4 regions of the Microbacterium esteraromaticum genome follow, and region 3 is predicted to be linked to each of the others. Evidence: riboswitches for the same ligand, from Rfam matches in the RefSeq annotation. Region 3 holds a riboswitch; each other region holds the start of a gene.
The links. Region 3 has a riboswitch for thiamine pyrophosphate ahead of thiM (hydroxyethylthiazole kinase). Riboswitches for the same ligand answer to the same signal wherever they lie in the genome.
Positions count from the first base shown of each region.

Region 1: another riboswitch for thiamine pyrophosphate. It lies ahead of PTQ19_RS14055 (ECF transporter S component); the one in region 3 lies ahead of thiM (hydroxyethylthiazole kinase).
Region 2: another riboswitch for thiamine pyrophosphate. It lies ahead of thiC (phosphomethylpyrimidine synthase ThiC); the one in region 3 lies ahead of thiM (hydroxyethylthiazole kinase).
Region 4: another riboswitch for thiamine pyrophosphate. It lies ahead of PTQ19_RS00640 (MFS transporter); the one in region 3 lies ahead of thiM (hydroxyethylthiazole kinase).

Region 1 is NZ_CP118100.1:2,915,091-2,922,448, forward strand. It holds gene PTQ19_RS14040 (aminoglycoside 3'-phosphotransferase) at 1-679, shown strand, start outside; gene PTQ19_RS14045 (energy-coupling factor transporter transmembrane component T family protein) at 823-1,611, opposite strand; gene PTQ19_RS14050 (ABC transporter ATP-binding protein) at 1,608-3,080, opposite strand; gene PTQ19_RS14055 (ECF transporter S component) at 3,097-3,735, opposite strand; TPP riboswitch at 3,728-3,837, opposite strand; gene PTQ19_RS14060 (D-alanyl-D-alanine carboxypeptidase family protein) at 3,887-5,659, shown strand; gene PTQ19_RS14065 (ABC transporter ATP-binding protein) at 5,754-7,358, opposite strand, start outside.
Region 2 is NZ_CP118100.1:2,308,816-2,316,173, forward strand. It holds gene PTQ19_RS11055 (cytochrome c biogenesis CcdA family protein) at 1-246, opposite strand, end outside; gene PTQ19_RS11060 (DsbA family protein) at 247-927, opposite strand; gene PTQ19_RS11065 (hypothetical protein) at 1,067-1,657, shown strand; gene PTQ19_RS11070 (BlaI/MecI/CopY family transcriptional regulator) at 1,654-2,043, shown strand; gene PTQ19_RS11075 (M56 family metallopeptidase) at 2,040-3,029, shown strand; TPP riboswitch at 3,077-3,184, shown strand; gene thiC (phosphomethylpyrimidine synthase ThiC) at 3,181-4,986, shown strand; gene PTQ19_RS11085 (ABC transporter permease) at 5,020-5,931, opposite strand; gene PTQ19_RS11090 (ABC transporter permease) at 5,928-6,848, opposite strand; gene PTQ19_RS11095 (peptide ABC transporter substrate-binding protein) at 6,911-7,358, opposite strand, start outside.
Region 3 is NZ_CP118100.1:2,105,834-2,113,191, forward strand. It holds gene PTQ19_RS09905 (bifunctional hydroxymethylpyrimidine kinase/phosphomethylpyrimidine kinase) at 1-1,135, opposite strand, end outside; gene thiM (hydroxyethylthiazole kinase) at 1,132-1,974, opposite strand; TPP riboswitch at 1,966-2,059, opposite strand; gene PTQ19_RS09915 (NAD-dependent epimerase/dehydratase family protein) at 2,107-3,072, opposite strand; gene pheT (phenylalanine--tRNA ligase subunit beta) at 3,157-5,655, opposite strand; gene pheS (phenylalanine--tRNA ligase subunit alpha) at 5,655-6,695, opposite strand; gene PTQ19_RS09930 (amino acid ABC transporter permease) at 6,738-7,358, opposite strand, start outside.
Region 4 is NZ_CP118100.1:139,300-146,657, reverse strand. It holds gene PTQ19_RS00660 (ABC transporter substrate-binding protein) at 1-884, opposite strand, end outside; gene PTQ19_RS00655 (flavin reductase family protein) at 1,068-1,574, shown strand; gene PTQ19_RS00650 (riboflavin kinase) at 1,577-2,005, shown strand; gene PTQ19_RS00645 (HAD family hydrolase) at 2,010-2,789, shown strand; TPP riboswitch at 2,799-2,906, shown strand; gene PTQ19_RS00640 (MFS transporter) at 2,896-4,188, shown strand; gene PTQ19_RS00635 (class II aldolase/adducin family protein) at 4,439-5,074, opposite strand; gene PTQ19_RS00630 (GntR family transcriptional regulator) at 5,143-5,859, opposite strand; gene mtnA (S-methyl-5-thioribose-1-phosphate isomerase) at 6,038-7,060, shown strand; gene PTQ19_RS00620 (substrate-binding domain-containing protein) at 7,097-7,358, shown strand, end outside.

The sequences.
Region 1 (7,358 bases), 810 kb from region 3:
TGCCGCGCTCGAATGCGTCTGGCAGAACGATCTCGGCGGCCTGACGCTGCGCGCGGCCCCGCAATACGGTGAGCCGTTCTTCATCAAGTGGGGACCCCGTCACGACGAGTCGACCATGCGCGACGAGGCGGAGCGGATGCAGTGGGCGGGGCGATGGGCTCGGGTTCCGCAAGTGCTCAGTCACGGGGAGGATGCCGCCGAGGAGTGGCTGGTGACGGCAGCCCTCGCGGGCGACAGCGCCGTATCGCCGTACTGGAGAGAGCGCCCCGAGACGGCTGTGCGCGCCGTCGGAGAAGCGCTGCGCGCCTGGCACGACGCGTTGCCCGTCGAAGAATGCCCATGGGACTGGGGCGTAGCCGCCCGTATCGACGCCGCCGAGCAGCGCGGCATCCGTGTGCCCGAGAGCCTGCGCACGCCGCCGCCGATCGACCGGCTCGTCGTCGCGCACGCCGACGCCTGCTGCCCCAACACGCTTCTCGACACAAACGGACGCTGGCTGGCACACGTCGACCTCGGCCAGATGGGCACCGCCGACCGCTGGGCAGATCTCGCCGTCGCCGCCATGAGCACCGAGTGGAACTACGGCCCCGGCTGGGACGACACACTCATCGCCGCGTACGGCATCGCCCCCGATCCGGCCCGCCAGGCCTACTACCGCGCCCTCTGGAACGCCACCTGACCCCGCACTGCCTCGCCCATTCCCCTACCCACTCCCGTGAGAAACCACTTCCCGTGTGAGACATCACACTGGACGCGGTTTCTCACACGGGAAGTGGTTTCTCAGCGGAAGGGAACGCGAGCGCGAGCGACGCGAGCGGCGCGCTAGGCGGGGCCGAGGATGAAGTTCCAGGCGCCGGTCGCGACGGCGGCGATGATGGCGGATGCTGAGATCGCCGCACCGGCGAGCAATAGCATCCACTCGCGGGCGCCGAAGCGCGCGGGGCGCGCCCACGTGCGCCGCACGTCCGCCCCGAACCCACGCGCTTCCATGGCCGTCGACAGCTTCGCCCCACGTCGGATCGACAGCACCAGCAGCGCGAACGCCATCCCCAGGAACCTGCGCACGCGCCCCCGATCGGCGACACCTCGGGCGCGACGCGCCAATTCGAGCGCACGCCAGTCGTCGACGAACAGGCCGACCATGCGCAGTCCCGCCAGCGCCCCCAGCACGAAACGCGCCGGGAGCCGCAGGGTCTGCGCCAGACCATCAGCGAGGTCGGTCGGATCGACGGTGACGAAGAGCACCACCGAGGGCAGTGCGATCGCCAGCACCCGCAGCATGGTCGCTCCCGCCAACGCCAGCGAGCCGTCACTCACCCGCACCAGGAACCACTCGACGTAGACCGTGCCGCTCGGCTCGCCGTACAGCGCAATGGTCACGCCGGTCAGCGGCGCGGCCAGCCACACCGGCCAGGTGCGCACCCAGAATTCCCGCCAGCCGATTCCGGCGAACAGGAACAGCACGCACTCCAACGCCAGCGCGACGGCGGCCGAGACCATGTCGAGGGTGAGGATCAACGGCAGGGCGATCAGCGCACTCGCGCCCAACTTCGCCACCGGGTTGATCTGCGCCATCGCGCCCGTGCGTGCCCGGGTCTCCAGGAGCGTCATGCGCCCACCCCCAGTGTGAAGCGCTCGGCATGCAGGGCTTCGACGACATCGAGGTCATGGGTGACCGTCACCAGCGCGGCGCCATCGTCGCGCAGGTCGGCGAGCATGGCCACGAGTTCTTGCCAGGTGCGGGCGTCCTGCCCGAAGGTGGGCTCGTCGAGCACGAGCACCCGAGGCCGGGTGGCCAGCGCCGCAGCAACGGTGAGCCGCCGCTTCTCGCCACCGGACAGCGTGTACGGGTTGGCCTTCGCGAGCCGTTCCAGCCGCAGCCGTTGCAGCAGTTCGTCGCTGCGGGCGGCGATCTCGCCCTCAGCGAGCCCGAGCGAGCGTGGTCCGACGGCGAGTTCGTCCTGCACCGTGGAGGCCAGCAGTTGGTGCTCCGGTTCTTGGAACACGGTGCCGATGCGCGTCAGCAACTGCCGCGACGCCCACCGGATCGGATGCGGCCCCGCTCCGCCGGCGAGGGCATCCGAGGCCGTCACGGCGCCCGACGCCGGTGGGAGGAGCCCCGCCAGCGTCAGGCCGAGCGTGGATTTTCCGGCGCCGTTCGGCCCGGTGATCGCCAGGGTGGAACCTGCCCGCACGGCCACGTCGATACCGGATGCCACAGTCGTGCCGCGCACGCGCGCCACCGCAAGGTCGTCGCCGCGCAGCAGCACGTCGCCGGGGGCGGATGCCGGTGGTGCGGGATGCTTCGGCGGAAAGCCCGGCACCCACACTCCGGCCTGTGCGAGGCGCTCGCCCTGCGCGGTGAGCACGGCATCCGGATTCCCGTCGGCGATCACCCCGGTTCCGCCGGCACCGTCGTCGCCGATCACGATGACCCGATCGATCAGCGGCAACCAGACGTCGAGTCGGTGTTCGACGACGATCAGCGTGGTGCGCTGCGCGGCCAGCATCCGCTCCACGGCGTCGCGCACCTCGGCGATGCCGTCGGGGTCAAGGTTCGCCGTCGGCTCGTCGAGCAGCAGCAGTCCTGGCCGCATCGCAAGCGACCCGGCGAGCGCGAGGCGCTGCTTCTGCCCACCCGAGAGCGCCTTCGTCGGGCGATCCCGCGGCACGTCGAGGCCCACGGCGTCGAGCGCGGCGTCGACGCGGCGCCAGATCTCGTCCCGGGGCAGGCCGAGGTTCTCACATCCGAAGGCGACGTCGTCGCCGACGCGCGCAAGGATGACCTGCGAGTCGGGGTCCTGCAGCACAAGGCCGGCCCGGCCGCGCGCGGCCGCGGCGGGCAGGCCATCGATGAGCAGCTCACCCTCGGCCTCGCCCTCCTCATCACCGCCGAGCACACCGGCCAGGCCATGCATGAGCGTCGACTTGCCGGCACCCGAGGCGCCGAGCAGCAGTACCCGCTCACCGGGCTCGATGCGCAGCGTGACATCGCGTACCGCCCAGGCGAGGCGACTGGCGTGCCGCCAGCCCCATCCACGCGCCTCGACCGCGGCGGGCGCGATCCCTCCTGACACCATGGCGATCGCCGGTCGGTCAGACCCGCTTGCGCACCTCTCGGCCCGAGCCGAAGCGGTCGAGAGCACCCGTAGCCGCGAGGCCCCGGGCGAGCAGCCAGCCGAGCAGACCGGCGAGTACGGCGCCCGAGATGACGGTGCAGATCAGGTAGACGACGGTGAAGGCTGCGTCGGCACCCGCGAACCACAGGATCATGTTATTGATCCCGCCCAGCAGGGCGGCGCCGGCGCCGGCGAGCATCGCCACGGGCAGCGACCAGACACGGTACGCGAAGAGCAGGAAGATCAGTTCGGCGCCGAGGCCCTGCACGAGTCCGGCCTCAATGGTGAGGAACCCGCCCCACTGTGCGCCGGCCAGGGCCGAGACGACGGCGGCGAGGGTCTCGACGTAGATCGCAGCGCCGGCCTTGCGGATGATGAGGCCACCCAGCACGCCGGCGATCAGCCACGGCCCGTCGAGCAGTCCCTGCACGCCGGGCAGCAGCGGGTCGAGCAGCGCCTTGGGGCCGAGGTAGCCAACGTTCCACAGCAGGAACAGAACACCGCAGGCGACGCCCAGCACGCTGGCGACGACGATGTCGACGATGCGCCAGCGCCAGATCTCGGGGCGCATACGCCCCGTGTTCGTGGACGCGGAACTGGACGTGGACGTGCTCATAGGAACTCCTCCCTGCGCCGGCATGATCCGGATCAGGTTCGACGGTCGAAGCGCTCTTCGCTTCCTCTCAGCCCGGCGGTCCGGACTCCCGTGGTGGTTCATCGATCATATCCCGCCGACCGCACACAGGGACGTTGGGTAGCGTGGACGGGTGACCACCTCCCCCGAGTCCACGCGCCCCGCCACGCGCCGTGAACTGCGCGAGCGTGCCCACCCGCAGACGACGGAGTCCTCTCGTGCTCCGCTGCCCGCATTCGGTGACACACTGCGCACTCCTGACAACACCGTCATTGATGACGTGCCCGCCCCGAACGACGACGCCGTCGACGACGCCGAACGCTTCTCAGACGCGCCGCCCCTGGGCGACACGCGGGCTGCCGCCCCGTCGTGGGATACCGGTTTCGCCGCGTATGCCGTCGATACTGTCGCTGTGGACGCCGTCGAGAACGACCCGGAGCCGGCGTTCCTCAGCGCCTTCGACGATGACGATGCTCCGACGCGCGAGAACCCGGTGCTCTCTCCCGACGCCAGCGAGCCCAGCGGCACCGCCGTCGGTTCGGATGCTGCGGACGAGCCCTCTGCGCCGCAAACGGCTTGGGCGGATGAAAAGCGGCCGCCGACCGCACTGACCTGGCTCGATACCGCGACGTTGAAGGCTGAGTCGCTGCCGGAACCCCGGAGCACGCCCGACCTCCTCGACGGCGCACATCTAGCGCCGAGCTGGCGACGCCCGGGAGTACTGATCCCCCTCGGGATCGTCGGAACCCTGTGCGGCGCATACGTCGCCTCGACTCTGCTGTGGCCGCTCGACGCGGTCGCTCCTGCAGCGGCCGCCGTGAAGACAGAGATCGCGCCGGCAGAAGCGGCAGCTCTCACCTGGCCGGAAACCGGCAGCGCCGCCGTCGCGGTAGAGGGAATCGGGCCCGCCTCATCGACGACCGAGCGCGACGAGATCGCCAGCATCACGAAGGTCGCCACGGTGCTGATGATCCTCGACGAGCTGCCGCTGCAGCCCGGCGAGGAGGGGCCGAGCTTCGCCTTCGACTACGGCGACACGCTGGAGTACTGGCAGTACCGCAACCTGAACCAGTCGGCCCTCGATGTGCCGGTGGGCGGCAGCCTCACGCAGTACCAGATGCTGCAGGGCATTCTGCTCGGCTCGGCCAACAACTACACCGACCGCCTGTCGGACGAGATCTGGGGCTCGGACTGGGCGTTCTCGCAGGCATCCGAGAAGTGGTTGAGTGATCACGGCCTCGGTGGGATCACTCTCGCCTCGCCCTCCGGCTTCAGCGAGTTCAACACGGCTTCGCCCGCAGATCTGACCAAGCTGGGTCAGTTGGCCATGAAGAACCCGGTGGTCGCCGAGATCGTCGCGACGCGTTCTGCGGAGATCCCCGGTGCGGGCACGGTCGAGAACACCAACGGCATGCTCGAGGATGCCGGTGTAGTGGGCATCAAGACCGGCACTCTGTCGCACTGGAACCTGCTGACGGCCAAGGACGTGCCCGTCGGCGGAACGTCCGTGCGCGTCTACGCCTCGGTGCTCGGCCAGGACGACGATGACACCCGCCTCGCCGTGACGCGGCAGCTGTTCGCCGAGGTCGAGAAGTCGCTCGCCGAGCAGCCCGTTGCTGTACCGGCCGGCAGCGTGGTCGGACACGTCACCGCCGAGTGGGGCGGTCGCGTCGAGATCGTGACGGATGCTGACGCCCAGGTCGTGCTCTGGAACGGCGCGACGGCCACCGCCGACACCGAACTCGATCTCGGGGATGCCACGCAGACCGGCACCGTGGTGGGCACGCTCACCGTCGATGGCCCGACCGGAACCGCCGAAACGTCGGTCTCGCTCGCCGATGAGGTCGCGCCGCCGAGCATCTGGTGGCGTCTGACGCACCCGATGGCGCTGTTCGGTATCGACTGACGCATGCGCTGGGACTGGAACTGAGCCCAGCACTGAGACAAGAGCGCCCGCCCCGATTTCCGGGGCGGGCGCTCTCGCGTTGAGGCGCGACGAGTCAGTCCTGGCGGGCCTCGGCGGCGCCGACCTCGACGTCCTCCGCGGCATCGCCGGTGACGATCACGGGGATCGATCCGGTCATGGCCTCTTCGGCGTCGATATCGGTCGCGGCCTGCTCGAACTGCGACTGGTACAGGCGCCAGTAGGCGCCCTGCTGCGCGATCAGCTGCTCGTGGTCACCCTGTTCGACGATGTCGCCGTGCTCCATCACCAGGATCAAGTCGGCATCGCGGATCGTCGACAGACGGTGCGCGATCACGAACGAGGTGCGTCCCTCGCGCAGGGCCGCCATGGCGTGCTGCAGCAGTACCTCGGTGCGGGTATCGACCGCGCTGGTCGCCTCGTCGAGGATGAGGATCGACGGCTGTGCGACGAAGGCCCGCGCGATCGTGATCAGCTGCCGCTCACCGGCCGACACGTTCGAGGCGTCCTCATCGAGCACGGTCTCGTACCCCTCGGGGAGCGAGTGCACGAAGCGGTCGACGTACGTCGCCTCGGCGGCCGCGACGATCTCGTCGTCGGACGCCGACGCGTTGCCGTAGCGGATGTTCTCACGGATGCTGCCGCCGAACAGCCACGGATCCTGCAGCACCATGCCCGTTCGGCCGCGCAGGTCGTCACGCGTCATCTGCGCGATGTCCTGCCCGTCGAGCAGGATGCGTCCGGAGTCGAGCTCGTAGAACCGCATGATGAGGTTCACCAGCGTCGTCTTCCCGGCGCCGGTCGGGCCGACGATGGCGACGGTCTGCCCGGGTTCGACCCGGAACGACAGGTCAGTGATCAGCGGTCGGTCGGGGGTGTACGAGAACGCGACGTGCTCGAACTCGATCACTCCGTGCCCGTCGGTCACCGTCGGGGCGTCCTCGTCGTCGGGATCCTGCTCGTCCGCGTCGAGGAAGTTGAACACACGCTCGGCAGAGGCGGTTCCCGACTGCACGACCGCGGCCATGCCGCCCAGTTCGCTCAGCGGCTGGCTGAACTGCTGCGAGTACTGGATGAACGCCTGCACGTCGCCCAGCCGCAGGTTTCCACTGGCGACCATCAGTCCGCCGAGCACTGCGATGCCGACGTAGGTGAGGTTTCCGACGAAGGTCATCGCGGGCATGATGATGCCCGACAGGAACTGCGCCTTGAAGCTCGCCTGGAACAGCTCTTCGTTCTCGGCTTGGAACTTGTCGAGGGCGTCCTGCTCGCGGCCAAACACCTTGACCAGCGCGTGACCCGAGAACGACTCCTCGACCCGGGCGTTGAGCCTGCCGACCTTGCGCCACTGCATGCCGAAGGCCTTCTGCGAGCGCGGCCCGATGACACCGAAGATGATGCCCATCAGCGGCAGCGAGATCAGCGCGACCAGCGCCAGCTGCCACGAGATCGAGAACATCATGATCAGCACACCGATCACCGTCAGCACCGAGGTGAGCGCCCCCGACAGCGACTGCTGCATCGTCTGGGTGATGTTGTCGATGTCGTTGGTGACGCGCGAGATCAGCTCGCCGCGTTGCACCTTGTCGAAGTACGACAGCGGCAGGCGGTTGATCTTCGCCTCGACGCTCTCACGCAGGCGCCACATGGTGCGCACCATGATCACGTTGATCACGTAGCC
Region 2 (7,358 bases), 200 kb from region 3:
CACGGCGGCGGTGATCGCGATGACCAGCCCGCGTTCTGAGATCAGCACCGAGCCGAGCGCCCCGAGCCCCAGCCCGAAAGGCACCAGTGTGAGGACGAGCCCGAGGTAGAACACGCCGCCGTGAGCCAGCAGTTGCAGCCGCGTACCGACGGTCGAGGCGAAGAACGCAGGAAGCAGCAGCGCGCTGCACGGGCTCAGCAGTGCCAGCATCCCACCCAGCAGTGCCGTGACGAAGCCGATCTCCATCTATCGGTCCGCCTCGGTCAGGGCGTTCTCGACGGCGTCGATGAAGACGTCGGTCGGCTGCGCTCCGACGAGCGGACGCCCGTCGAGAAGAAAACTCGGGGTGCCCGTCACACCGATGGTCCGCGCCTCGTGCGCCCGTTCGGCGACGACCTGCTTCACCTCGTCGGAGGCCATGTCCGACGTGAATCGATCGACATCGAGCCCCAGCTGCTCCGCGAGGTCGGTGAGCGCCTCGGTACTCAGTTCTGCCTCGGTGCGGATCTCGCCGGCGGGGTAGAGCGCGTCGTGAAACGCCCAGTACTCGCCCTGGAGCCCCGCGGCGTGGGCGGCGAGCGACGCACGCTCGGACGGCGCCCCGTACATGTTGATGTCGCGCCACTCGATGCGCAGGTCGCCCGCGTCGGCGTACTCCATCATTCGCGGCAGCGTGCTCTGCGCCCACTTCGCGCAGAACGGGCACTGGTAATCGGAATACACCACGAGGCCGACCGGGGCGTCGACCGGGCCGGCGGCCTGCACGTCGTCGGCGTCGCGGTACTCGAACTGCGTAAGGTCGGGCAGCCCGTCCGGCACCACCGTGATGCCGTCGGTGGCCGGTTCACCGGCATCCGACGGCGCGTCCGGTCGCATCTGCAGGATCACCAGCACGATCAGGAGTCCAGCGATGAGCAGGATCCCCACCGGTGCGATCCAGCTGCGGATACCTCGTGCCGACCGTTGTGCTCTCTGCGTATGCCCGCCCATCGGCCACCCTTCCTCTCATCAACTATCCTGCATAGTCGACTATGCAGGATAGTAACCTATCGGGCATAGTAGGGACATGCACCGGAACCGTCGGCGAATCGCCGCACTGCGAGAATCGCTCGTCCTCGCCTGGCAGGCACTGAGGTCGTGGAGCACGCGGCAGATCCTGATCGCGACGGCGTCGGCGGTCGCGGTCGCGATCGTGCTCGGAGTGGCCACCGTGCTCATCCCCAACGGACTGTTCACGCGCGAGATCCCACCCGTCTGGTGGAACTATCCGGTCTGGCTGATCACCTCGGCCGTGACCGGCCTGCTGATCGGCACCTACGCCCAACCGCAGCGTTCGGCGCCCGACGTCGCAGCACTCACCCCCGACTCATCGCACGAGGGTTCCGGCAGCGCCGCTTCATCGCGCGAGGAACGCCGCACCGGCAGATTCGCGGTCGCCGGCGGCATGCTCGCCTGGTTCGCCGTCGGCTGTCCCGTCTGCAACAAGATCGCCCTGATCGCCCTGGGCTACACCGGTGCGCTCACGTGGTTCGCTCCCGCGCAGCCCCTGCTGGCCGCGGCCGCCCTGATCCTCTCCACCGTCGCCGCCGTCTGGCGACTGCGCGGCCAGGTCGCCTGCCCGCTCCCCGCCCCGCGCGCACAAGCGGTGACGGCATGAGCCCGGAGCAGTCGGCGGCGCAGCCGTGTGGGCCGTTGCGGCTCGGCGCGTTGGAGCAGCAGGTGATGGACGCGCTCTGGGATGACGGCCCGCTGTCGATCCGCGAGGTGATCACACGGCTCGGCGCCAAGCATGCCTACACGACCATCGCCACCGTGCTGGGCAACCTCGAGCGCAAGCAACTGGTGGTCCCCGAGCGGCGAGCGCGCGCCGTGACGTACACGGCCCGGTGCACGCGCGAGCTGCATGCTGCACGGCTCATGGAGCAGGCGCTCGACACCAGCCACGACAGGGACGCCGCGATCCTGCACTTCTTCGACGCGATCGACGAACGCGAACGCGATCTGCTGCGCGACTACCTCGCACGCAGAGAACCCGACCGATGACAGCGCTGCTCGTACCGGCCGTGCTGGCGGTCGCGCTGCTGACCACCGCCGTCGCGGGACCGGTCGTGATCCGCGCGGCGGCACCGGCGCTCATGCGCGCGCCACGTGCCGCCGTCACGCTGCTGCTGGCGGTGGGCGCACTCTGGCTGGTGGCGGCCGCCGCACTCAGCCTGCTGCTCGCATGGGTGCTCAGCGGCCCCACCATGCTGCCGAGCGGCTTGGCCGGCGTGTGCCAACGGTGCCTGGACGCCTCGTCGCCCTTCCCCGCGGTCGACCTCGTCGACACCGTGGTCCCCGTCGCGCTGCTCATCGCGCTTCCTGTCGCGGGGGCGCTGGTTCTGGTGGCGACGGCGATCTTCCGCGGGGTGCGCCGACTCCGCGCGACACGGGCCACCGCGCGCGATATCGCCGCTCGCGCCGACTCTCGCATCGTCGGCGGCCACCGCGTGATGCTCACGCGCGACCTGCGTCCGACCGCGTTCTCACTGCCGCACCGACACGGCGGCATCGTCCTCTCCCGCGGGCTTGTCGAGGTCCTGCACCCCGATGAGCTCGCCGCGGTGATCGCTCACGAGCGCGAGCATGTGCACGGACGCCATCACCTCGCACTCGGCGTGCTCGAGGCCGTGATCGCTCCTCTGCACCGGCTCCCGCTGATGTCCGCGATCCGCAATGCCGTGCCGCTGTACCTCGAGATCGCCGCCGACCGGGCCGCTTCGCGCCGAGCGGGCACCCCGGCCCTCGCCAGCGCGCTGCTCAAGCTCGGCGGCACGGACGGCGCTCACGCTCCGACGCCCCATCGGGTCGTGCTGCATGCCGCAGGGCCCGATCGCATCGGGCACCTGGTCTCCCCCGCGCGCATCGGCGCGTCGCTGGTTCCCGCGATCGCGCTCGGCGCGGCGACCGCCGCGTTCGCCCTGATGGCCGCCGTCGTGCACGGACCATATCTGTCGGTCATCCTCACCGGCTGCCGTCTCGCGACCTGAGTGGCCGACCCGGATTTGCCCCACCTTCGTCGTCCGTAGTACACATGGACTGTCCACACGGGTGCCCCGAGAAGGGCTGAGATCAAGCTGACGCGCTTGAGACCGTCGAACCTGATCCGGTTGATACCGGCGTAGGAAGTGAGAGAGTTCCGTGGTTGCACGCACCCCGAAATCCGAAGTCCCATCCTCGGCATCCGCCGCCTCGACATCGGCGACGCCGCAGTCGCGTGAGCAGCATCCCGCCCACCGGCTCGCGTGGCTCGAAGACGCGAGCCACGGGATCCGCGTGCCGATCACCGAGATCCAGCAGGCCGATTCCCCTGACGGCTCGGCCAACGCGCCCCTGCAGGTGTACCGCACGATGGGTCCCGGCAGCATCCCCGAGGAGGGGCTCGCACCGTGGCGGTCCGCATGGATCGCCGAGCGCGGCGACACCGAGACGTACGCCGCTCGCGGCCACCGCCTCGAAGACGACGGCCGCTCAGCCGTGCGACGAGGCGCGCCCTCGCAGCAATGGCGGGGGCGCACACCGGTACCGGTCCGCGCCAAGGCCGGCCACCGCGTGACGCAGATGCACTACGCCCGCCGGGGCATCATCACCCCCGAGATGCGGTTCGTCGCGCTGCGCGAACAGTGCGACGTCGAGCTGGTGCGCAGCGAGATCGCCGCGGGCCGCGCGATCATTCCCAACAACGTCAACCACCCCGAATCCGAGCCGATGATCGTCGGCAAGGCGTTCCTGGTCAAGGTCAACGCGAACATCGGCAACTCCGCCGTGACCAGCTCGATCAGCGAAGAGGTCGCGAAGCTCGAGTGGGCCGCGAAGTGGGGCGCCGACACGCTCATGGATCTGTCGACGGGCAACGACATCCACACCACGCGGGAGTGGATCATCCGCAACTCGCCGATCCCCATCGGCACCGTGCCGATCTACCAGGCCCTTGAGAAGGTGGACGGTGACGCGAACGCCCTCACCTGGGAGATCTACCGCGACACCGTGATCGAGCAGTGCGAGCAGGGCGTCGACTACATGACCCTCCACGCCGGCGTGCTGCTGCGCTACGTGCCGATGACTGCCGAGCGCGTCACCGGCATCGTCTCGCGCGGCGGATCGATCATGGCCGGCTGGTGCCTCGCCCATCACCAGGAGAACTTCCTGTACACCCATTTCGACGAGCTGTGCGAGATCTTCGCGGCCTACGACGTGGCCTTCTCGCTCGGCGACGGCCTGCGCCCCGGCTCGATCGCCGACGCCAACGACGCCGCGCAGTTCGCCGAGCTCGACACGTTGGCCGAGCTCACGCAGCGGGCCTGGGAGTACGACGTGCAGGTCATGGTCGAGGGGCCGGGGCACGTGCCGCTGCACAAGATCCGCGAGAACGTCGAACGCCAGCAGGAGCTGTGCCACGGCGCGCCGTTCTACACTCTCGGGCCGCTGGCCACCGATATCGCCCCCGGCTACGACCACATCACCTCGGCGATCGGCGCAGCCGAGATCGCCCGCTACGGCACGGCGATGCTCTGCTACGTCACACCGAAGGAGCACCTCGGGCTGCCCAACCGCGATGACGTCAAGACCGGCGTGATCACGTACAAGATCGCCGCGCACACCGCCGACCTCGCCAAGGGACATCCGGGGGCGACCGAACGCGATGATGCCTTGTCGAAGGCCCGATTCGAATTCCGTTGGAACGACCAGTTCGCGCTCGGCCTCGACCCGGTCACGGCGCAGGAGTTCCACGATGAGACCCTGCCGGCCGAGCCGGCCAAGACCGCGCACTTCTGCTCGATGTGCGGACCCAAGTTCTGCTCGATGCGCATCTCGCAAGATATCCGCGACACGTACGGCAGCGCCGAGGCGCAGGCCGCGATCGCCGGGATGCAGGCCAAGAGTCAGGAGTTCCTCGCCGCGGGCGGCGAGGTCTACCTGCCCGACCCGGCGATGCGCACCGTCTGATCCCCGACGGGGTCCAGACGGTGCGCGGCCGCCTCAGGCTGCGCCGTGCGTCGTCTGGAACCCGGCCTGCCTGATCGACTCGCCCAGCAGCACGAACCCTGCCACGCACAGCGTCAGCGCGACCGCGGGAACGTAGAGCAGGTGCGGTGCCGAGGCGAAGTACGGCTCGGCCTGAGAGAGCTGCAGCCCCCACGAGAACGCCGGCGCCTGCAGTCCGATGCCGAGGTAGGTCAGGGTGGCCTCCGTGGCGATCACGGCGCCGACCTGCAGGGTGCCCAGCACGATCACCGGACCGATCGTGTTGGGCACGACGTGCGTGCCCAAGATCTTCCATGTGGGCAGGCCGAGTGATTTCGCCGACGTGACGAAGCCACGGCCGGCGACCGAGATCGTCGAGGTGCGCATGACGCGCATCGCTGTCGGCCACGAGAACAGGATGAGCACGAGCGAGACCATCCACACACTGCGCACCTCGACCGAGTTGAGCACCAGTACGGCTCCCAGCAGCAGTGGTACCGAGATGACCACTTCGGACAGACGCGAGAGCAGGGCGTCGAGCCAGCCGCCGTAGTATCCGGCGAGCACCCCGAGAACGACCGCGATCAATGACGTGCCGAGGGTGACGACGGTGCCGACGATCACCGAGTTGCGGGCGCCGTAAACCACGGTCGTGAACAGGTCGCAGCCCTGTACCGAGAAGCCGAGTGGATGCCCGGGCTCGGCGCCCGGACCGACGCGGGAGTTGCTCAGATCGCAGGCCGCAGGGTCACCGTTGCCGAAGAGTCCGGCGATCGCCGCCGGCCACACGGCCATCACGACGAACGCGGCCACGAGCACTCCGCCGATCCAGAACTCGGGGTTGCGGCGCAGCTTGTGCCAGATGGTCGGCCGGGTCTCGGCCAGCGCGATCACGGCCGTGGAGTCGGGAGAGGTGGTGAGTGTCATGGCGCGATCCTGGGGTCGAGGAGTTTGTGAGCGATGTCGACGAGGATGTTCATCACGAGCACGACGAGCACGCCCGCGGTGACGATGCCGACCACGACCGAACCCTGCTGGGTGTTGATCGCGGTGAAGAGGGCGCGGCCGATCCCGGGCAGGTTGAAGATGCCCTCGACCACGACCGCGCCGCCCAGCAGTGCCCCCAGGTCGACTCCCAGATAGGTGACGACGGGCACCAGGGCGTTGCGGAACACGTGGCGGCCGCTGAGTCGCAGCGGGCTGATGCCCCGCGCCTTCGCGGTGCGCACGTAGTCGGCCGAGACGGTCTCGAGCAGGCTGGTGCGCATGAGCCGCGCGATCGGACCAACGCCGAGCATGGCGATGCAGAACGCGGGCAGGAGGTAGGCCAGGGGCCAGCCCGCCGAGACGCCGGCAACGGGGAACCATCCCAGTGACAGGCCAAACCATTGCTGCAGGAAGAAGGCCAGCACGAAGGTGGGGATGGCGAGCGCGAGGATCGCCACCGACGTCGCCATGCGGTCGGCGATGCCGCCGGGTCGCAGCGCGGCCACGATGCCGAGCGTCACGCCGATGATCAGCTCGAGAACCCATGCGGTGAGGGCGAGCTGGATGGTCACGGGCCAGGCGTGGGCGAAGATGTCGCTGACGTTCTCGCCGGTGACGGTGGTGCCAAAGTCTCCCTGCAGCAGCCCGGTGATGTAGTACCAGTACTGCACGAGCACCGGTTGGTCGAGGTGGTAGCGCGCCTCGAGGTTGCGCACGACCGTCTCGCTGAGCTCGGCGTCTCCCGCCAGCGCTCCGAGGGGGTCGCCGGGCAGTGCGAACACGGCGAGGAAGACGAGCAGCGAGGTGCCGAAGAAGACCACGACTCCCTGCAGGAGTCGGGTGAACAAGTACGTCATGAGGAGGATCCCTTTCGGGGCCGGGTGGGGCCCGCCGAGGTCGTCGGCGGGCCCCAACGGGGTCAGTTCACCGCGACCTGCGAGAACTCGCCCTTGTTGAAGGCGTCGGGCTCGTACGCCTGAGCGCGTTCCGAGACGACGTACGTGCTTGGGTAGGTCCACAGCAGAATCGAGGGCATGTCGGCGATGACCAGGTCCTTCGCCTCGTTGTACAGCGCCTTCTGCTCATCGGGATCCCCGGTAGCGGCCGCCTGCTGCAGCAGGGCGTCGAATGCGTCGTTGTGATAGAACGAGCCGTTCACGCTTCCGCTCGACGAGTAGGACGGTCCGAGCGTGTCGATCGGCGACGGGTGACCGGCCGGTGCGCCCAGGGTGACGGGCGACTGCACCTCGCGGCTCTTGATGCCGGGCCACGTGTTCTCGGAGGCGACCTGATCGAGCTTGACCTCGACGCCGAAGACGTCGCTCCACTGTCGGGCGATGGCCTCTGCCCAGATCTCACGACCGGTG
Region 3 (7,358 bases):
CCGCGAGGTCGCGCGCCGCATCGAGCGCGTCGTCCCACCCGATGACCCGCCGTCCGGCCAGCACCTCGAGTTCGGCGATGTTCGGGGTGAGCAGGTCGGCCCGCCGCGCGAGGCGGTGCAGTGCCGCCTCCGCGCGCTCATCGAGCAGACGGTCGCCGGAGGTGGCGACCATGACCGGATCGAGCACGACGGTCGCCGGACGGTTGTCGTCCAGCCAGGCGTCCACCGTGGCGATCACCTCGGCATCCGCGAGCATCCCGATCTTCACCGCATCGATCTCGATGTCGTCGGCGAGCGCGTCGAGTTGCGCACGCAGGAACGACACCGGCGGGACGTGCACCTCGCGCACGCCGCGTGTGTTCTGCGCCGTGAGTGCGGTCAGTGCTGCCATGCCGTAGCCGCCGTTGGCGGCGATGGATTTCAGGTCGGCCTGGATGCCGGCACCCCCGGAGGGGTCGCTGCCGGCGATGCTCAGCACCCGGGGAACCGCGGAGCCGCTCCACCGCGCGCGCAGCACGGTGGTCGCGAGGTGCGCGTCGTCGGCCGCGCAGATCTGCGACACCACGGCGACACCGGCGGCACCTGCCGCGCGCAGCGGTACAACGTCATCCGAACGGATGCCACCGATCGCGACGGCGGGAACAGGGCTCTGCGCGGCGAGCGCGGCGAAGCCTGCGATGCCGAGCGGTGCCGGGTGATCGGGCTTCGTACTCGTCGGACGGATCACCCCGGCACCGATGTAGTCGACCGTCCCGGCCGGAAGGTCGCGCAGCGCCGCCAGGTGCTCCGGCGTGTTCGCGGTGAGGCCGACGAGGGCATCCGGCCCGAGCAGGCGTCGCACCTCGGTCGCCGGCATGTCGAACTGTCCCACATGGACCCCGTCGACGCGGGCTCCCCGGCGGCGTGCGGCAAGAACGGCGTCGACGCGGTCGTCGACGACGAGCAGCGCGCGTCCGTCGATGACCTCGGACAGGGTGACGAGTTGGTCGACGATGGCGTCGTCGTCCGCGTGCTTGTCGCGCAGCTGCACGATGGTGGCGCCGCCGTCGACCGCATCGCGGACGGTCTGCACGACACCGCGCGCACCGCACAGGTGCGGATCGGTGACCAGGTAGATCGACAGGTCGTACGTCACCGTGCGTCCTCCTCGATCCGGGCGTCGCGCAGCAGATCGTCTGCCTCGACCGCCGCGAGCGCGTCGATGAATGCGACGGCGAAGCTGCCGGGGCCCGCGGCGACCTTGGCCGCGCGCTCGGCGGCGACGGTGTAGACGAGGGTCGCCGCAGCCACCGCCGTCATGGCGTCGGCCCCGGTTGCTCGGGCCGCGCCGAGGAAGGCGGCCATGACGGCTCCGAGCGCGCACCCTCCCCCGGTGACGCGCGTGAGCAGCGGGTCGCCGTTGGCGATCCGGATCACCCGTTCACGGTCGGTGATCAGGTCGGTGGCACCCGAGACCGCCACCACGCTCCCCCACCGTGCGGCGATCGTACGGGCCGCCTCCATGGCGGCATCCGGGGCGTCGACGGCGTCGACGCCCCGTCCGCCGGCACCGGTGCCGGCCAGGGCGAGGATCTCACTCGCGTTGCCGCGCACGGCCGTCGGATGCTGGGCGACCAGCTCGGCGGCGAGTGCCGTCCGCACGGGGAGTGCTCCGATCGCGACCGGGTCGAGCACCCACGGCGTACCCGCCGTGTTCGCGCCGCGCACCGCCTCGGACATGGCCGCGCGCTGCTCGGGCGGCGGAGTGCCGAGGTTCACCAGCAGCGCATCGGCGATACCGGCGAAGATCCCGGACTCGCCGACGATGCCGACCATCGCGGGTGCCGCCCCCGTCGCCAGAAGCACATTGGCCGTGAACCCCGTGACCACGGTGTTGGTGATGCACTGGGTCAGCGGAGGTGTTCGGCGCACCTCGCGCAGCAGCTCGGCGGCGGCGGCCGGAATACGGGCGGATGGGCGCAGACGATCGTTCATGGACGACATCCCTTCGCTAGTACGAACTAGATCAGGTTCGACGGGTGTGATCTCAGCCGCTTCTGCGGCACCCCGTGTCACTGTGCGCGAGTCTAGCGAAGCCTGCCGGTTCGGGCCTCGACCGGACCAAGCTCAGACGAGCTGTGCGAGCAGCTCGCTCTCGTCGTGCCGGGTCAGACCGGCGCGACGCTCGCGGTCCAGTCCCCGGGCGCGTTCGTCGGCGAGCACGCTCCGGATCGTCTGGTCGAGGGGCGTGAACCCGCCGCCGGCGGCGCGGTACGCACGGTTGTCGTGCTGCGCGAAGCCCGGCATGTCCGCGGGCAGCCACAGCGGCAGTGAGCGCTCCCCCATCCAGTACTGCACGCCGTGCGCACCGAGCCAGTCGTCGTCGGCCACCCGGACCGGACCGGTGTGCCCGGACTCGGTACGGAAGGCGTCGAGCAGGTCGCTCAGCGGCAGCGGATCGCCGATGGCATTGACGACCCCGGTGCGCCGGTCAGCGGTGATGAACCCGGCGAGATCGTCGACGTCGATCACCTGAGCGAATCGGTCGCGACTGTCGGGCGCCAGCACTGCGCCGTCACCGGCGCGTGCGAAGGCCGCCGCCCAGTATCCGAAGCGGTCGCTGGGATCGCCGGCGCCGACCACCAGGCCGGGCCGGACGATGCCGGCCCGCGTGCCCAGGGCGGTCACCGCCTGTTCGGCGGCGACCTTCTGGGCGCTGTAGTCGTACTCGTCGCCCGGCTGCGCGGGCGCGTGGAGCGGTCCGGTCTCGTCGAGACCGACGGTGACCTCGTCGGCGTACACCGAGACCGACGACACGTATGTCCAGTGCGCCGCGCTGTCGCCGAGCGCCGCGACGGCCGCACCCACGTGATCCGCGCGCGAGGAGATATCGACGATCTCGTCCCACTGCTGCTCACGCAGCCGGTCGTAGACATCCGGTTCGTCGCGGTCCCCGCGCAACAGCACGGTGCCGTCCGGGGCCGGTCGGCTCCCGCGTGCCAGACACGTCACCTGCGCGCCGGCGTCACGCCAGCGCTGCGCGATCCGTCCCGAAAGCCATCCTGTTCCGCCGAGCACCAGCACCTGAGTCATGCGTCCATGCCATCGGCATCCGAGAGCAGACGCAAGCGATTCCGCTCACAGCGCAGGCACCGTGAGCGGAATCGCCGATGCGACTCAGTCGCGGATGCTCGCGCCGAAGCGCTGCGTCGCCACGGCGACGCCCGCGAGCTTTGCCTCGCTCGCCTCGGCGGCGGTCAGCGTACGGTCGGATGCCCGGAAGCGCAGGGCGTAGCTGAGGCTCTTCTGCCCGTCGCCCAGGCCCTCGCCGCGGTAGTCGTCGACGAGACGCACGGACTCGAGCAGGTCGCCGGCGCCCTCGACGAGCGCGGCGCGCACCTCGGCGGCCGGCACCTCGACACCCACGACCAGCGAGACGTCCTGCGTGGCCGCAGGATACGTCGACAGGGACTCGACGACGACGCGCTCGCCCGCGAGGGTGAGCAGACGATCCAGGTCCAGTTCGAACACGACGACACGCCCCGGCAGGTCGGCGTCGGCCGAGACCTGCGGGTGCAGCTCGCCGACGTAGCCGATCTGCTCGCCGCGCACGCTCAGTGCCCCGGCGCGTCCCGGATGCAGCGCGGCGCGCTGCGTCTGCGCGACGTCGATGTCGACGCCGGCGGCGACGCCGATCACGCGCACGACGTCCAGCGCATCGGCCAGGTCGACGTGCTCGGCAGGGCGTCCCGGCTGGCGCGGGGTGATATTGCCGGCGAACAGCGCCGCGATGTGCCTCGGCTGCGGCGGGATGGCCGCGTTGAGCGCCGCCAGCGTCTCATCGTCGGGGCGTTCGCCGAGCGGCGGGATGAAGTCCGTGCCGTAGGTCACGCCCTCTTCGGGGGTGAACACCGACCCGACCTCGAACAGGCCGAGATCCACCAGACCGCGCGAGATGTTGCGGTGCGCGGTCTGCACCAGGGCGGGCAGCAGCGATCGGCGCAGGAACGGCGCCTGCCCGTCGAGTGCGTTGGCCAGACGGATGCTGGGCAGGTGATCGCCGGTCGCCGAGCCGTGCAGGTCGTTGAGCTGCTCGGTGGTGAACGGGAACGACGGCGTCTCGACCAGACCGGCCGCGGCGAGGGCATCCGCCACCCGCTTGCGTCCCTGCTGCAGCGCCGTGTAGCCACGGCCCGACGGCGGGACCGGCAGTACGGACGGGATCCGGTCGAGACCGTGGATGCGCGCGATCTCCTCGACGAGCGTCCACTTGTCGGTGAGGTCGGGTCGCCAGCTCGGCGGGATCACGAACCACCCGTCACCCTGCGCCGCGACCTCGGCGCCGATCATCTCGAGTGCCCCGACGACCTCGTCGTCGGTGTAGTCGACGCCCACGACGCCATCGGCGAAGCCACGCGGCAGCGCGATTCCGGCGATCTCGAACTCGGTGTACAGCGCGCCGCCCTCGTCGGTCAGCGTTCCCCCGGCGAGCTCGACCATCAGATCGGCCACCCGGCGTGCGGCGACGAACGGGATCAGCGGATCGACACCCCGCTCGAAGCGCTTCGACGCCTCGCTCGGCAGCTTGTGTCGGCGGGCGCTCCGGGCGATCGTGACCGGATCGAACGTCGCCGCCTCGATCAGCACGTTGCGCGTGGTGTCACTCATCTCGGTCGTGCCGCCGCCCATGACGCCTGCAATGCCGATGGGGCCCGAACCGTCGGTGATCAGCAGATCCTCGACGTGCAGAGCGCGATCCTGCCCGTCGAGCGTGGTGATGCGCTCGCCCTGGCCCGCGCGACGCACCACGATGCCGCCGTCGAGCTTGTCGAGGTCGTAGCCGTGAATCGGGTTGCCCAGTTCGAGCATGACGTAGTTGGTGATGTCGATCAGGATGCCCAGCGAGCGCATGCCCGCCAGCGCGAGCCGGGCGACCATCCACGGCGGGGTGGGACGGCTCGGGTCGACATCGCGGACGACGCGTGCGACGAACTCGCGCGCGCCGACGGTGCCGCGGATCGGGTTCTCATCCTCGACGCGGATGTCGAAGCCCGTTCCCGGCTGCAGCTCGGCGAAGTCGCGCTCGGCGGGATCGCTGAAAGCACCCCCGGTGGCGTGACCGTACTCGCGGGCGACGCCACGCAGTGAGAACGCGTAGCCGCGGTCGGGCGTGACGTTGATCTCGACGGCGACATCGTTGAGGTGCAGCAGTTCGATGGCGTCAGTACCGACCTCGGGATCCAGACCCAGCGTCGACAGCACGATGATGCCGTCGTGCTCGTCGCCGAGGCCGAGCTCGCGCGCCGAGGCGATCATGCCGTCCGAGACATGGCCGTACGTCTTGCGCGCGGCGATCGGGAACGGCCCGGGCAGCACAGCCCCGGGCAGGGTCACCACGACCTTGTCACCGGCGACGAAGTTGTGCGCACCGCAGACGATTCCGCGGGGCTCGTCTTCGCCCACATCGACCTGGCACCAGTTGATCGTCTTGCCGTTCTTCTGCGGCTCGGGCTCGACCGAGAGCACCTGACCGACCACGACGGGACCGGTGATCTCGACGCGATGGATGTCCTCCTCTTCGAAGCCCACCGAGAGGAACGACGCCAGAACGTCTTCCGGAGTGGCATCCGCTGCCACCTCGACGTACTCGCGCAACCAGGAAAGCGGAATACGCATCACACCACCATCCCGAACTGCTCGCTGAAGCGCACATCGCCCTCTGCCATGTCGCGCATGTCTTTCACATCGCTGCGGAACATCAGCGCCCGCTCGACGCCGATACCGAAGGCGAACCCGCTGTAGACCTCCGGGTCGATCCCCGCCGCGCGCAGCACGTTGGGATTGACCATTCCGCAACCGCCCCACTCGATCCAGCGGGCGCCGCCCTTGAAGGTCGGATGCCACAGATCGAACTCGGCCGAAGGCTCGGTGAACGGGAAGTAGTTGGTGCGCAGGCGCGTCTTCGCCTCGGCTCCGAAGAGCTGCTTGGCGAGGTGGTCGAGCGTGCCCTTCAGATGCGCCATGGTGATGCCCTTGTCAACCACGAGGCCCTCGACCTGGGTGAACACCGGCAGGTGCGTGGCGTCGAACTCATCAGTGCGGTACACGCGACCAGGGCACAGCACGTAGATCGGCACCTCTCGATCGAGCATCGAGCGCACCTGCACCGGGCTGGTGTGCGTGCGCATCACCAGGTGGCGCGACGTCGGGTCGACGTAGAAGGTGTCCTGCTCCTGACGCGCCGGGTGGTCGACATCGAAGTTCAGGGCGTCGAAGTTGAACCACTCGTGCTCGAGCTCGGGGCCCTCGGCGATCTCCCACCCCATGCCGACGAAGATGTCGCTGATCTGCTCTTGCATGAGCGGCAGCGGATGGCGCGCACCCACACGCGAACGCGAGGCGAGCGCGGTGATGTCGACCCGCTCGGCCTCCAGGCGGGCTGCCGTCTCGGCCTCGGCCAGCTCGGCCTCCTTGGCGGCCAGGGCCTGGGCGACCCGACCCCTCCCCTGCCCGATCAGCTTGCCGAACGTCGCCTTGTGCTCGGGCGCGACCTGACGCATGGACGCGTTCAGGACGGCCAGCGGCGACCCTTCGGCCACATGCGCGGCTTTGGCGGATTTGAGCTGGGCGGTGTCGCTCGCGGCTTCGACGGCAGCGAGTGCCGCCGTGACCGCGGCCTCGACCGCTTCGGGGGTGATCTCAGGAGTGGCTGACACGAGATCAGAGTCTACCGGCGCGGCGACGACCGGCCGTTCCGTTCAGCGTCGGTCCCGACCCAGCCGCCGTCCCCGCTTGCCGTCCCCCTGGGCGACCAGAAGTTCGGTGTCGGTTCCTTCGTGCATGAGCACGGCCGCCTCGGCTTCCAGCACCTTGTCCTTCGGCGAGCGGCGTGTGCGGATCTCGAGCCACTTCGCGATGCCCGAGAGAATCAGACACATCACGATGTAGATGCCACCGATGACGAAGGCGGACTGCAGGATCGGGCGCCCCTGCTGCGAGCTGAGCAGCTTGGCGTAGTAGAGCAACTCGGGGTAGGTGATGATGAATCCCAGTGCCGTGTCTTTCATGGTCACGACGAGCTGAGCGACGATGACCGGAAGCATCGCCCGCACAGCCTGCGGGAAGAGGATCAGCCGCATCACTCCGCTCTTGCGCAGACCGATCGCGTAGCCGGCTTCCTTCTGTCCACGTGGCAAGGATTCAATTCCCGCTCGGAAGACTTCGGCCAGCACGGAACCGTTGTACGCCATCAGTGCCAGTACAACCGCCCAGTAGGGCTCCATCTTGACGCCGACGACGGGAAGACCGTAGTAGAGCAGCATCATCATGACCAGAACCGGTACCGCTCGCAGCAGCTCTGTGACTGCGGTCACCGGCAC
Region 4 (7,358 bases), 1.2 Mb from region 3:
TGCTCGAGCGGGAACGCCTTGGCCTGCCCGCCCTCTTCGGCGAGTGCCGTGATGCGCTGCATGCAGTCGGCCTCGTCATCCAGGCAGTGCTGCAGAGCCTTCAGGCTCGCGCGCATGAAGTCCGAGACGGCCTCGGGGTGCTTCGCCAGGAACTCGGAGTTGACCTCCATGACGTTGTAGGTGCCATCGACGCCGAGGTCCTCGGGCAGGAACTTCGAGTAGGCGGCATCCATCGCGTCGAGAGTGGCGCACTGGTTGGAGGCGTAGCCGACGACCGCGTCGACCTGACCGCGCAGCACGACGGTGGGGTCGTAGTTGGTCATCTTGATGAAGTCGACCTTCGACTCGTCGACATCCGCGGCATCCAGCATCGCCCCCGCCACCGGCGTGAGGTTGATGAAGTAGCCGAGCGTGCCGCCCTCGAGGTCCTTGAGCGACTTCACCTTCTCGTTCGCGAAGATGCAGAACGGAGAGGTCGTGCCGTACGTGGCGACGGCGGTGAGGTTCTTGCTGTTCGCGGCGGCCATCAGCACGTCCTCGGCCGAGCCGAGGGCGGTGAACTGCGCCTTGCCGGACGACACGAGCTGCTGGCCGTTGCCGCCGGCGGCATTGATCTCGACGTCGAGGCACAGGTCGTCGAAGTATCCGAGGTCGTCGGCCATGAACACATCGAGCTGTCCGGCGCTGGCCGAGTATCCATAGCCGGAGATGTAGGTGATGGTGCCGGCATCGGCGTTGCGCTGGCAGTCTTCCTGGCTGATCAGCGCGTCATTCGGGGTATCGCCGCTGTCTGCCGGTGAGCTGCTGCACGCCGCGAGCGTGAGCGCTCCGAGGAGGACCCCGCTCAGGATGACCGCTCGTCTTTCTCGGGTAATGAGGTTCATCAAACGCTGCCTTTCGTCATTGAGGGCTGGTTCGAGTGACTCTAGTCAAGTTTGAGTGATTCATGCAAGAGTGGATTCCGTGGCCACCCCGGGGCCGAGCGCCCCACAGGTCGCGACTTGCGCACGTCGAGGAATCGAGTGCTAGCGTGACTGAACAACTTTGACTAGTTCATTGGAGGATCAGTGTTGATCGAAACCACCCCGTCCGAGATGCCCCTCGCCCTGCGCCTGCGCCGCGCGTTCTCGTCGTTCCCCACCGGTGTCGTCGCCGTCTGCGCCCTGCCCGACGGCGAAGACTCCCCCGTGGGGATGGCGATGAACTCGTTCACGTCGATCTCGCTCGACCCGGCGCTGGTGGCCATCAGCGTCGCCAACACCTCACGCACCTGGCCCCGGCTCGCCGAAGCCACCTCGGTCGGCGTCAGCGTGCTGGGTCACGGGCAAGAGCACGCAAGCCGCAGCCTCTCGGCCCGCGAGGGCGACCGGTTCGAGAACGTCGACTGGGTCGCCGACGAGAGCGGAGCAGTGCACCTCGAAGGCGCGGCACTCTGGCTCACCTGCCACTTCCACCGCCTGGTCGAAGCCGGCGATCACACCATCGCCCTGCTGGGCATCGACGGCCTGCAGCACTTCGACGAGGTCGAGCCACTCGTGTTCCACCAAAGCCGCTATCGCTCGATCGTGGCCTGAACGTGCAGCCCACGACACTGGCCGGCACCGTCGTGCACGGCGACGGCCGTGGGCACGGACTCGGATTCCCGACCGCGAATCTGCACGTGCCGCACGTCGGCTGCCCCGACGGCGTCTACGCCGCCTGGGCGCGCGTCGCCGATGAGCCGCTCTGGCGCGAAGCGACCGTCAGCATCGGCGACAACCCGACGTTCGGCGACGTCACCGACACTCGCGTCGAATGCCACATCCATGATTTCAGCGGAGACCTGTACGGCACCCACGCCACCGTCGTGCTGGTCAGCCTGATCCGCGACATGCGATCATTCGAGGATGTCGCCGGACTCATCGAGAGAACCGCCGCAGACCTCGTCGTCTCCCGACGACTCCTCGCGGCGGCCCCGCCACCCGGCATCCACCACGCACCGGCAGACCCTCCCGGCATCGACTGAGACCATGCTCATCGCGACCGACCTCGACGGCACCCTCATCCCCAACGCCGGCACCACGGTGCGGGCGTTCACCGCGGGCGTGCTCGAACGCCTCGACCGGCAGGGCGTGCCCGTCGTGTTCGTCACCGGGCGCCCGCTGCGCTGGCTCGAAGGGCTCTGGCCGCACGTCGGCGCGCACGGCGTCGCGATCGCGTCCAACGGCGCAATCACCTTCAACGTGCCCGGTCGTGAAGTCACCCACCTGGCGGGCATCACCCCCGCCGACGGTCTCGAACTGTGCCGCCACATCGCCGACGAGATGACGGGCGCCCAGTTCGCCATCGAGTGCGTCGACGGCATCCGCCTCGATCCGACCTACCCGGCGAGCGCGCGCGGCGGCGCCGCACCGCGCCGGGCGGCGCTGCCCGACATCTGGGACGCCCCCGCCGCCAAGCTGCTGGTGCGCCACCCCGACCTCGCCGGCGACGAGTTCACCTCACGGCTGGCCGACGTCGTCGGCGACCGCGCGACAGTCACCTGGTCGGTACAGGGCCTCGCCGAGATCAGCGCCCCCGGCGTGACCAAGGCCAGCGCACTCGCCCGACTCTGCGATGACCTCGGCGTGCCGTCGGCACAGGTGCTCGCGTTCGGCGACATGCCCAACGACATCCCGATGCTGCAATGGGCCGGCACGGCCTACGCCGTCGCCGACGCACACCCCTCGGTGCAGGCCATCGCACACCGCATCGTGCCCACGTGCGCCGAAGAAGGCGTGGCGCAGACACTCGACCGGCTCATCCCGTAGCTAGGCTGTTGTCGTTCACACGGGAGCCCGGGTACGGGCTGAGAGGGCGCTGCCACCGCGCCGACCGTCTTACCTGATGCGGATCATGCCGCCGTAGGGAGTCGATATGTGGCGCACCGTCGCCGAGCCCACCCACACGCCCACCACCCGTCGCTCGCGGTCCCGTCCCGCCGTGCGCGCCGGCCTACTCGGCAACTTCGTCGACCAGTTCGACATCTTTCTGCCGATCATCGCACTCGCCCCCGTCGCCGCCCTCGTACTCGGGCCCGAGAGCGCGGCTGCCCAGACCGGACTCATCTTCGTCGCCACGCTCTTCGGACGCCCCCTCGGCGCCGCGATCTTCGGCAGCATCGCCGACCGCCACGGCCGCACCAGAACCACGAAGATCGCGATCGCCGGCATCGCCATCACCACGCTGATGATCGCGTTCATCCCCGGCCACGACATCGGCGGCATCTGGACACTGTGGACCTTCGTGGCCCTGCGCTTCGTCGGCGGCATCTTTCTCGGCGGCGAATACACCGCGGCGATCCCCCTCGCCATGGAATGGACCTCACCACGCCGCCGCGGCATGCTCAGCGGCGGCATCATGGCCATGTCACCCCTGGCCAACGCCACCATCGCCGCACTCACCCTGCTGCTCGTGCAGACCCTCGGCGTGCAGGACTACGCCGCCTGGGGATGGCGCCTGCCATTCATCGTCGGCGGCATCATGGCCGTCGGACTGCTCTGGTACTACTCCGCTCATGTCGTGGACGCGCCGGCGGCAGCATCCGCTCCCCGTCGCGCGCACCCGGTGCGCGACATCCTCGCCGGACCCTACCGCCATCAGCTCTGGCAGGTCTTCGTGCTGATGACCGGGCTGTGGCTGTTCACGCAGATGGCCATTCCGGTGCTCACCGGCATGCTGCGCGACGCCCCGCAGGTCGGGCCGTCAGAGGTCGCCTTCATCATGCTGATCGCCACGCTCGTCTCGGCCGTGAGCATGTTCACCGCCGGAGTGGCCTCGCAACGCCTCGGGCGCCGCCGGTTCTTCATCATCTTCGGCGCAGTCGCACTCATTGCCGCGCCGCTGGCCTTCGCCTGGGCGCTGGGCTCGCACGGAGCCGGCCTGATCGTCGCCGTCACCCTCGTGCAGGTCGTCACCGTCTCGGCCTACGGCCCCGTCGGCGCCTACCTCGCCGAACGCTTCACGACCGGGGTGCGCTCCAGCGGATACGGCGTCGGCTACTCGCTCTCGATCGTCGTGCCGGCGTTGTACCCGTACTGGCTGCCGGGCCTGCAGGCCGGCCTCGGGCCGGTGCTCGCCGTGTGCGCCGTGCTCGCTGTGGCATCCGCCCTGCTGGTCGCCGGGGCCGCGCTCGGCCCCGAACCCGCCCGCGACGCTCCGCTGGCGTAGCGCGCGCTGCGCCCGCCGCGCGCGCCGCTGCCCGCCGCGCGCGCCGCTGCCCGCCTGCCTGCCTGCCTGGCCTGCCTGCCCTGCGGCCACCCCCGCTGAGAAACCACTTCCCGTTTGAGAAACCACGTGGCTGGTGGTTTCTCAAACGGGAGATGGTTTCTCAGCGGATGGGAGTGGGCGCGAGCGCGGCGCGAGCGCGGGCGGGCGCGGCGCGAGCGCGGGCGAGCGCGCGCGGGCGCGAGCGAGCGGGTCAGGCGTGGTGCAGGTGAGGCTCCGACTCCCAGGGGAAGTCGAGGTCGCCATTGCCGGCGAGGATCGCGCGATAGGTCAGCTCGGCAGCGTTCTCAAGGTTCAGCGCGCGCCGCAGCGCCATGTCGCAGTCGTCGCCGACGGTCGTCGATCCGTGGTTGCCCATGATGACGCAGTTGTGCTCGGCGAGCTGCTCAGCGGCGGTGTCGGCGAGCTCATCCGACCCGTTCGGGTAGTACGGCGTGCGGCCGACCGATCCCACGTAGTACGCGTGGTCGAGAGTCACCAGACGGATGGGCCGGCGCAGCGCGTCGAGCAGGATCGCGTGAGCGGGATGCACGTGCACGACCGACCCGACGTCGGGGCGCGCACGATAGGCGCGCTGGTGCAGCTTCCACTCGCTCGAAGGCTTGGTCGCGCCGTCGACGACGTTGCCACCCAGGTCCATGACGGTGAACGAGGTCTCATCCAGGCGATTCAGCCAGGTACCCGACGCCGTCACCACGAAACGGTCGGCGTCAAGCCGGATCGACAGATTGCCGGCGCTGGCCAGAGCCAAGCCGGACTGCACGATCTCAGAGCCGGCGCGGATGAGCTGCTGCACGGCATCAGCAACGGATGTGGAGTGGTTCGTCATCGAGTCTGTCCCAATCGCTCAGAAGCTGTTGTCTGACAACACTACTGGACGAAAGTGACGACGAGAAGTCACGCGTGTCGAATGATCGAGAACGTGTAGCGCCCGTCGATGAAGTAGGTGCGCGAGTAGGCGACCGCACGCTCGGTCTGGTCGTAGTGCACCTGATCGAGCAGCAGCGCCAGGCCGTTGCGCCCCTGCGGGGCATCCCAGATCACATGGTCGGCGACGACGGGGTGGATCTCGGCGACCGCGCGCACCGGGATGATGCCGCGAGCCTCGCGCAGATACCCGAACACCGATCCGTCGAGCACCTCAGGGGACTCCCCCTCGGGGAAGACCCCGATCGGCAGCAGGTCGTACGAGTACGCGACGACCTCGTCGTCCGCGAGGATCACACGGCGCGTCTCGAGCGCGAGGTCGTTCGCCGTCAGCTCCAGCTTCGCCGCCTCTTCCGGAAGCAGCGGCCTGATCGTGCGGCTGCGGTAGCGCATGCCCGGCTCGCGCCCGGTGCGGCGGATCGACTCGGTGATGGATTCGAGGCGCTCCAGTCCCGCGGTGACGGCCGGCGGCTCGGACACGAAGGTGCCGACGCCGTGGCGCGTGTGCACGAGCCCGGCGGTCTTCAGCTCACTCAGCGCGGCGCGCACCGTCGGGCGCGAGACCTCGAACGACTCGCCGAGTTCCGACTCGGTCGGCAGGCGGTCACCCACCGGGTAGGTGCCGTCGCCGATGCCCGCGCGGATGCCCGCGACCACCGCATCGACGCGGGATGCCCTCCGTGCCATCGCGAACCCCTCCATCGCTCGGTCTGCCGTTGTCGACCCGGCCGCTCCAGTGCGGCCACGGGTCGTAGAGACATCATGTCAGATCGCCCAGTTGTTTGCTCTTGTTGACATGGTTGTCTGACAACTGCTAGCGTCCCGGCTGTACCCCGACGACGGAGTACGCGAAAGGAGAGACACGGTGGTTAAAGCGATCGAATGGATTGAGGATGCCGACGGCCCGGCCGTGCGGATCATCGACCAGACCGTGCTCCCGACCGTTGAGTCCTACCTCGACCTGCGCACCGTCGATCAGCTCGTCGACGCGATCGCGCGTCTCGCTGTTCGCGGAGCACCCGCACTCGGCGCGGCCGGCGGCTACGGTGTCGCCCTCGCCGAGCGCCAGGGCGGCGCAGAAGGATGGAGCGCCGATCGACTCGACGCAGAGATCGAGCGGGTGGCCCTGGCTCGTCCGACGGCCGTGAACCTCGAATGGGGCGCCCGCCGCGTGGACGCCGTGCGCCGCACCGGCTCGGGACAGGCTCTCGCTGAGGCACACCGCATCGCCGAAGAGGACGAGGCCGCGAACCGCGAACTCTCGCGGCTCGGCGCGGACTGGCTGCTCGAGCGCACCGGCAAGCGTCCGCTGCGTGCACTCACCCACTGCAACACCGGCGCCCTGGCGACGACGGCATGGGGCACCGCATACGGCGTGCTCAAGGAACTGCACGAGCGCGGCGCGCTCGAGCTCGTCTACGTCGACGAGACGCGTCCGCTGCTGCAGGGCACCCGCCTCACGAGCTGGGAGCTCGCGAAGGACGGCATCCCCCACGTCGTCGAGGTCGACGGCGCCGCCAGCAGCACCATCCTGCGCGGACTGGTCGACTTCGCCGTGATCGGCGCCGACCGCATCGCCGCCAACGGCGACACCGCCAACAAGATCGGCTCGGTCTCGGTGGCGTTGGCGGCGCACCGCGCCGGCATCCCCTTCCTGGTGGCGGCACCGATGTCGACCGTCGATGCCACCCTGGCCTCGGGCGACCTCATCGAGATCGAGGAGCGTGACGAGAACGAGGTGCTCGCCTTCGGCGGCACCACGATGTCGGCTCCGGGCGTGCGCGGATTCAACCCGGCCTTCGACGTCACCCCGTACGACCTGATCAGCGGCATCGTCACCGAGCACGGCGTGGTCGAGCCGACGGTCACCCAACCCGCTTTCGCCTGAACGCGATCAGCCGAAGCATCCAAGAAAGGAATCGCAATGAAGCGCATGTCATCCCGGAGCCTGCGGCGCAGGCTCGCCGCGACCGGAACGGTCGGACTGACCGCCGTACTGGCACTCACCGCCTGCAGCCAGGGCGCGCCGGCCACGCAGGAGTCCGCCGACTCCGGTGCTGTCAGCGAGGCGAGCAGCGAGATGCCCGCAGAGCTGGTCGGCGCCAAGGTCGCCATCGTTCAGCAGTCCGGCCAGGGCGACTACTTCCAGCAGTACCTCAACGGCACGCGCCAGCAGGCCGAAGCCC